DNA from 3 places in the Geminocystis herdmanii PCC 6308 genome. Region 2 is predicted to be linked to each of the others. Evidence: predicted binding sites of a transcription regulator. Region 2 holds the regulator's gene; each other region holds the start of a gene.
What was found. Region 2 encodes NtcA, which controls nitrogen genes in cyanobacteria. Its sites were predicted from a motif close to TTTGTANCNNNNGNTACAAA; they were not measured.

Region 1 (3,220 bases), 230 kb from region 2:
TAGTCTCGATGGAGTTCGATCGTTGATCAAAAAACAGCTAGTTATGATGAGGGTTGAATAATGAGGAATTAGGGTGTTAATGAATAATCCACCGTGTAATTTATTACACGGCTAATAGTGTAAAGTTCAATTTATTGAACTCTTTTTTTCACTCATTAATTCTTAATTTTTAATTCTTAATTCTTAATTCTTCCTAGCTCATTTTAAACTTACCACCCTTAGCAGGATCAGTCCAGTCACAAGAATAACCTTTGGTTTCAGCTACAAACTGATTCCAAGGCACTGCGTCGATGGGTCCATCAGTAGCATAGACAATATCAAATAAACCATCATCTCTCACTTGACCAATACGCACGGTTTTAGCAATATGATGATTAGGTAATAGTGTAACAGCACCATGGGGAGCAGCAAAAGTTTGTCCTACGGCGCTCGATCGAACCTTCTCAATATCATCCACACTACCTGCGGTTTCTACGGCTTGTTTCCAGAGATAAACCATAGTATAAGCCGCTTCCATAGGATCATTTACTACACGATCTTGACCGTATTCCGCTTTGAAAGCCTCGACAAATTTTGTATTTTCAGGACTTTCAACGGTTTGAAAATAGTTCCATGCCGCATAATGTCCTTTGAGGTAATCAACCCCAATTTGTTGTACTTCTTCTTCCGCAATACTTACAGACATAACAGGGTATTTATCAGGAGTTAAACCTGCCGCCTGAATTTGTTTGAAGAAAGCCACGTTACTATCACCGTTAAGACTGTTAAAAATTACGCCCCCGTTAGGTAACGCCGTTTTAATTTTACTGATAATAGGAGTTACTTCAGTGTTTCCTAAAGGTAAATAATCCTCTCCGACAACTTTACCGCCTTTGGCTTCTAATTGGGCTTTAATGATGGTGTTTGCAGTACGGGGGAAAACATAATCTGAACCAACTAGGAAAAACTCTTTACCTTTGTTTTCTAATAACCAATCCACCGCAGGTTCAATTTGTTGGTTAGGGGCCGCTCCCGTGTAAAATATATTATTAGAACATTCTTGTCCTTCATACTGTACAGGATACCAGAGCATATGTTTTTTGGACTCGAAAACTGGCAATACAGCTTTACGACTAGCCGAAGTCCAACAACCAAATACAGTACTGACTTTATCTTGATCTATAAGTTTATTCGCTTTTTCTGCAAAAGTATCCCAGTTAGATTGTCCATCTTCCACAATGGCTTCGATTTGTTTGCCTAAAACACCGCCAGAGGCATTAATTTCTTTGATAGCTAATTTTTCTGCATCCACCACGCTGGTTTCACTAATCGCCATTGTACCGCTTAGGGAGTGTAAAATACCCACTTTGATGGTATCTCCACTGGTGGGAGTTTCTGTGGGAGTAACGGCGGTATCATCTGCTGGAGGGGCATCAGCACAGGCTTTCAATAATATACTTGTGCCGATCGTAGCAGAACCATATAAGAGAAATTTTCTTCTACCAAGTCTGGACATGATTTAATCCTTGCTATTTTTCTGTGTTAAACTTACTCATGGTAAAGATAAGGTTAATAAAATTTTGTATCGTAGAATACATATTTTTCCTATGAATGTAGTGTTATACTAATTAAATAATATAGAATTGCTTAATCATTTCCCTGAAATAATTTGTTAACATCAAAGCATTAAAGCGTTGTTAGGCTTTAGGTGCTATAGATAATCAATACTGTTCGGTTAGTCGCTCAAGTTATTGTGTCCGCCCCTAAATCCCCAATACTGGGGACTTTCACCAAGTTTGATTCCCCCAAAGTTGGGGGGTAGGGGGGCTTAACAGGGCAGTATTCGGTAATAGGTAACATTCTCCATTCTCCATTAATTTTGTTATGATTCCTAGAAAATTAACCCTTAAAAATTTCCTCAGTTATCGATCGAGCATTCTTGATTTTAGTGGACTTCATACCGCTTGTATTTGCGGTGCTAATGGTGCAGGAAAATCATCTCTTTTAGAAGCAATTACATGGGCTATTTGGGGTGAAACTCGTACTAATAGTATTGAGGATATTATTCATTTAGGAGAAAAAAATACAAGGGTGGACTTTGAGTTTATTTATGATGACCAATATTACCGTATTATTCGCACTCGTCAACGGAAAGGGGGAAGTACTTTAGATTTTCAAGTAGTAAATAGCGATGGTTATAAATCTTTATCAGGAAAAGGATTAAAAGATACCCAAGATAACATTATAAAATGTCTAAAGATAGACTATAAAACCTTTATTAATTCTGCTTATTTAAGACAGGGTAGAGCTGATGAATTTATGCTACATACATCGGCGGAAAGAAAACAAATTCTAGCGGATTTACTAAACTTAAATCAATATGAAAAACTAGCGGATTCTGCTAAAAATTTGGCTAGAGAATATAAAATTAGAAGTGAAGAAATAGCTCGAAATGTAACAGAAATTGTTAGTCAACTAGAGGAAAAACAAGCGGTATTTTTAGAGTTAGAAAATACGGAAAAAGATTTAAAATTTTTACAAGAAAAAGAGGAAACAAAAGCTCAACAACTAAGGGAGATTAACTTACTCCATAGTCAACGGGATGCCCAACTCGATCGAGCCGTTAGATTAAGAAGTCAATTAGATGGTATTGTTAGAAGAATTAATAGTTTAGATATAGAAAAAAACACAGTAAATGAGCAGATTAATAAATTAAATATTATCCTCAATAAAGAAGATATTATTCGAGAAAAATATCAAGAATTAAATAGTTTAAGAAATGAAGATCAACAATTAAACGATCGATTTCAAACCTATCAAAATTTATTAAGTAAAAAACAAACATTAGAGCAACAATTAAGGGAAGAAACGAATAACTTAATTTTGACGATTCAAAAAGAAAAAACTAATCTTGAAAACCTCATTAAACAACAGGAAGAATTAGAAAAAACTATTAATAAAGCAGGAGATTTAACGGCGGACATTGAAGCCTTACAAATCTGTCGAGATAGATTAAAAAAACTAGATCAAATTCAAAAAGATATTGTACCTTATATACAACAAGAACAAAAATTAAAAACTGAGTTAGAAAGAGAGTTAACTAAAATACAAATTAACTTAGAAAAACTAGCCCAAGAAGAAGTTATTTTACAAAATAAATTGGCAGAAGTGCCAAATAAAAGGCAAGAGTTTTTTACTCTCGAAAAACAACTTAAAGAATTAGAAAATAAGAAAAATTATC
Region 2 (3,220 bases):
TAATGATTACATTTATATAAATTAAATAATTTTTATCTTCCCTTTTTACTAAGCTAAGACACTTCTTAGCTTATTCTCAACTCGATTAATTCCTCATTCATTCAATTAATAGTCGATCGATCACATGAGCAACTCCATCATTTTCTACGTCTTGGGTGACAGTGGAGGTAATATCTTTGACTTCTTGGGGTGCGTCTCCCATAGCGACACTAAAACCAGCATATTTTAACATAGTTAAATCATTAAAATTATCACCAATAGTCATAATTTCTGCCCTAGAATATCCTAATATTTTCTCTGTTAAATACTGCACCGCCATACCTTTATTCACCCCAGTATCGGTGACTTCCAGATAAATGGGGTTAGACTGAGTTAAAAATACTTCTTCTTCATGATAGATGTTTTTTAATTCTGTTAACATTTGAGTAATTAAATCAGAATCTAGGCTTGATGCTAAAATTTTTGTGGGATTTTCTTGCAAAAGACTATTAAAATTTTCTACTAAATTAGCAGGAGTTCCAGATCGATCGACATAATATTCAGTATTTTTAGTTATTTTTTCTACATATAATTTATCATCAAAATAAAGATGAATTTCTATATCATGTTCTATTTGTTTATCCTTAAAATAAGAGATTATTTCTTTAGCGATATTGTGATTAACCGGCTTATGTAATAATATTTCTGAAGTCTCAGGATTCTGTATCCAAGCACCATTATAGCCAATAATAGGTAAGTTAGCCTCTATTTCTTCATGAAATCTTAAAGCTGAACTATACATTCTTCCTGTGGCTAATCCGACTTTTATGCCCCTATTTTTTACTTGATTAATGGCTTTTTTAACTCGATCGTTCACATGATTAGACTTACCTGAAATTGTACCGTCAATGTCTAAAATTAATACTTTAATATTTTTCATTTTATTTTATATTAATAGTTATTTTTTTATAGAATAGTCATTTTTTGAAGAGATTGCTTCGTTACCTCGCAATGACATTTTTATTAGTTTGTAGTAAGGATTTTAACCCTTCTTAAACCAAATATGGTCGAAGTCTATTATATGAGTTACTGAGTCTAAAAGATTATTTTTTACATAAATGGCTGAGGATTGCTATAATTTATTCAAGAATCATTAAGAAATATTACCAATGAGTAACCCCCTAAACGAAGCATTTATTTTTGGAAAAGCCTTTGCCGAAGTTTTTACCGAAAAGGTTGAGGATAGTTTAACAAATCTTCTCAGTGATATTGGTAAGTTTGACACTGAAACTAGGGAAAGATTAAAGGAATTTGCCCAAGAAGTCAAAAACAGGGCGGAAGCGACTAAACAAAGTTCTTCTAATCCTAATACTACCATTACTGTGGAAGCTGACAGTTCGATCGATCTACAGGAGTTATTAGACGAGTTACGTTCAGAAATTGCTCGTTTAAAAGCAGAATTGAACAATTATCGCCAAAAACAACCATAGTAATGGAGAATGGATAATTGAAAATTGAGAATTATCCAGTATCTATATCTACTATCGGATATTAGGCGAATTGTTGACTTAAAGCGACAGGATTATGCACAGTAATTTTTTTCTTGGTAATAGAAATCATGCCGTCTTGTCTTAATTCTCCCAGTAATCTTGTAACTGTCACCCGTGTTGAACCAATGGCTTCGGCGATGGCTTGATGAGATAACTTGAGATCGATCGTGATACCATTAAGGCTAGGAATACCAAAATCTCGACATAGTATCAACAAGAAACTAACCAAACGGGAAGCCATATCACGATGTGCAAGGGTTTCAATCATTAATTCTGTTTGTAAAATACGAGACGACAGCCCCTGCAACATCAGTCGTGATAATTCAGGATTATCTCTTAACGATCGTTGAAAATGCTCAATGGGTGCTGATAATAATTCTACAGGAGTGAAAGCCACCGCATGATAAAATCGATCGGACTTTTGTCCTGTAATTAAGGAGAGTACGCCAAAAATACTATTTTCTCTCAGTAAAGCAACAGTAATTTCTTCCCCAGCTTCATACACTCGTGACAATTTGACAGCACCCTTCATTAAAAAATATACCCTTTCGGCGGGATCTCCAGGGAAAAAAATCGTTTTACCACGCTCAAATCTTTCTATCACAGGAGTATAAATTCCTGCACCAATTTGACGAAATACGGACGCTAAAGGTTGCTCTTGAGTTGATACTGATTGCATAGGGGATAGTTACTGAATAATATTTAAGGTTCGATCGTACAAAGGACACTTTTTATAAGAAGATAAGTAATTGTAAACTAGATAACTATCAATAACGTAATTAGTTTAATCAATTACTGTCAGATATTACAGAAAATTAAAGAAAAAATCAAGAATATGTTAGATTTAACAAACAAAAATGCCCTTGTCACTGGTATTGCTAATAATAAATCGATCGCATGGGGTATCGCTCAACAACTACATAAAGCAGGAGCAAATATTGGAGTCACCTACCTCCCCGATGAAAAAGGAAGATTTGAGAAAAAAGTAGGAGAATTAGTTGCCCCCTTAAACCCTAGTGTTTTTCTACCCTGTAACGTACAAGATGATGCTCAAATTGATGAAACCTTTGCTCAAATCAAAGAAAAATGGGGACATATTGATATTTTAATTCACTGTTTAGCTTTTGCTCAAAAAGACGACTTAGCAGGAGATTTTAGTAACACTTCCCGTGATGGTTTTAAAACCGCCCTCGATATTAGTGCCTATTCTCTCACCCGTTTAGTACAATCCGCTAAACCCATAATGGCTTCTGGTGGTAGTGTTTTAACTCTAAGTTATTTAGGAGGAGTTAAAGTTATTCCCAACTATAACGTTATGGGTATTGCTAAATCTGCCTTAGAAATGAGTGTGCGTTATCTTGCCTCAGAATTGGGTAGTCAAAATGTAAGAGTCAACGCTATATCTGCTGGTCCTATTCGTACCCTTGCATCTTCAGCCGTTGGGGGAATTTTAGACATGATTCACCATGTAGAAGCCGTTGCACCGTTAAAACGTACAGTAACTCAAATAGAAGTGGGCAACACCGCCGCCTTTTTGTGCAGTGATTTAGCCAGTGGTATTACAGGACAAATTATTTATGTCGATGCAGGTTATGAAATTATGGGCATGACTCAGGGATAATACCTCAGTGAACCATAAAGAAAATGATGAAAACTAGACAGGTGGACAGGTGGACAAGTGGACAGGGAGA
Region 3 (3,220 bases), 1.5 Mb from region 2:
CTGATGACAGGATACATGAAACGGGACCCTCGATCGAACGAAGCGGCTTTGAAATATTTGTTAATTGGTGCAGCCAGTTCCGCTATTTTCCTCTATGGTTCATCCTTACTATACGGATTATCAGGAGGCATGACTAATATTAATACCATCACCGCTACTTTACAAGCAGGAGTTGGTTTAGAATCCCTTGGTTTAGCCATCGCCTTAGTGTTTATGGTGGCAGGTATCGCCTTTAAAATTTCTGCTGTACCCTTTCACCAATGGACTCCCGACGTTTATGAAGGCTCACCCACTCCCGTTGTCGCTTTCTTGTCTGTGGGTTCAAAAGCCGCAGGTTTTGCCATCGCCATTAGATTATTAGTCACCGCCTTTGCCCCTGTCACCGAACAATGGCACTTTATCTTTACCGCCTTAGCTATTCTGAGTATGGTATTAGGTAACGTGGTAGCCTTAGCCCAAACTAGCATGAAAAGAATGTTAGCTTATTCTTCCATTGGTCAAGCAGGTTTTGTGATGATTGGTTTAGTGGCAGGTACTCAAGCAGGTTACGCTAGTATGATATTCTACTTGTTCATTTACCTATTCATGAACTTAGGTGCATTTGCTTGTATTATTCTTTTCTCCTTGAAAACTGGCACGGATAAAATTAGCGATTATGCTGGACTTTATCAAAAAGACCCCCTATTAACCCTCGGATTAAGTCTCTGTTTGCTCTCTTTGGGCGGTATTCCCCCTTTAGCTGGATTTTTTGGCAAAATTTACATTTTCTGGGCAGGTTGGCAAGCTGGGCTTTATAGCCTTGTTTTAGTGGCTTTAGTAACTAGCGTTATCTCCATTTACTATTACATTCGAGTAGTCAAAATGATGGTTGTCAAAGAACCTCACGAAATGTCAGAAGTAGTGAAAAAATATCCTCCCAGCCGTTGGAATTTACGGGGAATGCGCCCGATTCAGGTGGCTTTGGTGTTTTTAATCATTGCGACTTCTTTACTAGGTATTCTATCTAATCCTGTGGTTACGATCGCCAACAAATCTGTTAGTAGTAGCTTGGTATTGAAAGCATCTTTAGAAGCAGGTATTAATAACATTTCTGCTCAAAATGTGGTTAACTCTGTATTGTAAATTTTGAGACATAAAAAAGGGCGAGAAAAACTCGCCCCTTCAAATTAATTTACTATTATCTTCTGTCTTCTACCTTCATGGCTTACCTCATTGCCAATAATTGTTGAGATTCTTTTCTTAACATCTCCAATAAATAATCATTCTGAGTCGCCTCCGCAATTAGCATTCTTCTCTCTAAATTGCGTCTAAGGTTTTCTAAATGTACTTCTTCTAATTTTTGATGACTTATCGCCGAAGGAATAGTGGAGTGAGGTGCGATCGCACAGTGCTGTTTCACGATCGAACTTGTTTCTTGAGGATAAAATAGAGGAGTAGCATTAGGACAAGTACTATAACTTACACCACGATAACTCAAGCCTAATTTTGGACGTAATTGGGGAATATGTCGAGGTAGTTTTCCATAAACATTACAGCCTCTATACTTCCCAATAATATCACCCTCTTTCATTTCCAATAAAGAAGTTTCTGATTTATATTGATTGCCACGATATTTCATTTTCATATTATTTACTCCCGATATTTTAAAATTTTTATATTATATAATGAATTAATTAGTATTTGAATTTAAAAGGACATAATTTTTTATCTTCTGTATCTATTTTTACATTTTTTTATATTAAAGTAAAGTTATTGTAAGAAAAACTTAATATTTAAGTAGGGTTTGCCTCATAGTATTTTGCTGAGGGTAGGGAAAAGGGAAGAGGGAAAAGGAAAAAGGGAATAACTAACAAAAATCAAGGTTTTAAGGTTTTGCACAGACATATTATTATAAAAGTATTTTATTATAAATAATATAAAAAATGCTCATTTGTTGACTAAAAATACTCAAAGTTGTGCACTTTTTGGTTAATGTAGTGTGTCTAAACCATTGATTTTAATAGTTTTCTGATTTATTCAGCAAACCCTAGATAACGATCGAAATACAAGTTAAAATTAAGGCTTCACTCCATTCGACTGTAGCTCCGTAGGTGTCTCCCGTATGTCCTTTTAGTTGGCGATAAAACCACCATCCCACTAATAATGATGAAATTATCCCCGTTAACGTTTCTATTATGATCAGTTGAAGGGAACTTTTTAACCAAAAATATTCAATTAACAGTAAAGGAATAATAAATAAGGAAGTAAAGATTATATCAAAAGGTAAATTTAAACTCTTTTTTAAAAATGCACCCTTTCCCTCTACTTTAAGATAAGGATAAAGCACGATCGACATAAATTGTCCCCATCTAGCCCAACTAGCACAAAAAACCAGATAAAACCCAAGATTTTCAGTTATTGCCATCACACTTGCCACTTTTAACAAAATCACAATAATTCCAGCCATTACCCCATAAGCGCCCGTGTGACTATCAGTCATTACCGTTAAGCGTTTCTCAGGATTTGTTACCGCCAAGCCGTCAGCAGTATCCATCACCCCGTCTAAATGCAATCCCCCCGTTATATATATCCATAATGCCACGATTAAAACTCCTTGCAACAAAGGAGAAAAACCCAAGATATTTAAAACATAAGCTATTAAGCCTAATATACTTCCTAACAAACAACCCACCCAAGGCAACCACACCGCAATTTTACTGAAATTTATCGGCAAAAAAGAAGGTAAAGGAATAATAGTATAAAAAAGTATTGCCCCAAAAAAAGACTGGATCAAATTTTTCATTGCTATAAAATATTTAGGAGTTGATGAAAAAGACTTCTCCAAAAATTTCCATAGAGACATAAAATTTTACATCTATACAATAACTTTAGGCATCAAAAATCTAATTTTAAGAAATTTTACTCGATACCTAACACCTAAAACCCAAAACCTAACACCTCTGGTTTCCAAAAAAATTTTTTTATCTCCCATATTTAAGATTAACCTGAACAAAAAGGAAATTTTAGGTTAAAATTGTGTCGTAGCGAACAATAAAAATTATTTATTCAATTTCAAATTTGCTATTAATATAGAAGTAGATTAAGACTTTTTTGTCAAATAATCTCAAATAATATTAATCTTGACATCAAAAATTTGTTGTAAAGATTGACTTAACGATCGAAATATGAGATTTTCATGTAGCTATTGACTTTCTTTGGATTTAACTACATTTAATCTGTC

Region 1: a site for NtcA is predicted at 1,559-1,578, ahead of urtA (urea ABC transporter substrate-binding protein). Genes of this name have one in related genera too.
Region 3: a site for NtcA is predicted at 1,711-1,730, ahead of SYN6308_RS15120 (DUF4278 domain-containing protein). Genes of this name have one in related genera too.

What each region holds. Positions count from the first base shown of each region.
Region 1 is NZ_CM001775.1:1,773,650-1,776,869, reverse strand. It holds gene SYN6308_RS08945 (class I SAM-dependent methyltransferase) at 1-61, shown strand, start outside; gene urtA (urea ABC transporter substrate-binding protein) at 194-1,495, opposite strand; gene SYN6308_RS08930 (AAA family ATPase) at 1,864-3,220, shown strand, end outside.
Region 2 is NZ_CM001775.1:1,539,423-1,542,642, forward strand. It holds gene SYN6308_RS07840 (Cof-type HAD-IIB family hydrolase) at 98-919, opposite strand; gene SYN6308_RS07845 (DUF6825 family protein) at 1,149-1,469, shown strand; gene ntcA (global nitrogen regulator NtcA) at 1,531-2,208, opposite strand; gene fabI (enoyl-ACP reductase FabI) at 2,365-3,150, shown strand.
Region 3 is NZ_CM001775.1:3,014,802-3,018,021, forward strand. It holds gene SYN6308_RS15115 (NAD(P)H-quinone oxidoreductase subunit N) at 1-1,122, shown strand, start outside; gene SYN6308_RS15120 (DUF4278 domain-containing protein) at 1,205-1,624, opposite strand; gene cobS (adenosylcobinamide-GDP ribazoletransferase) at 2,027-2,782, opposite strand.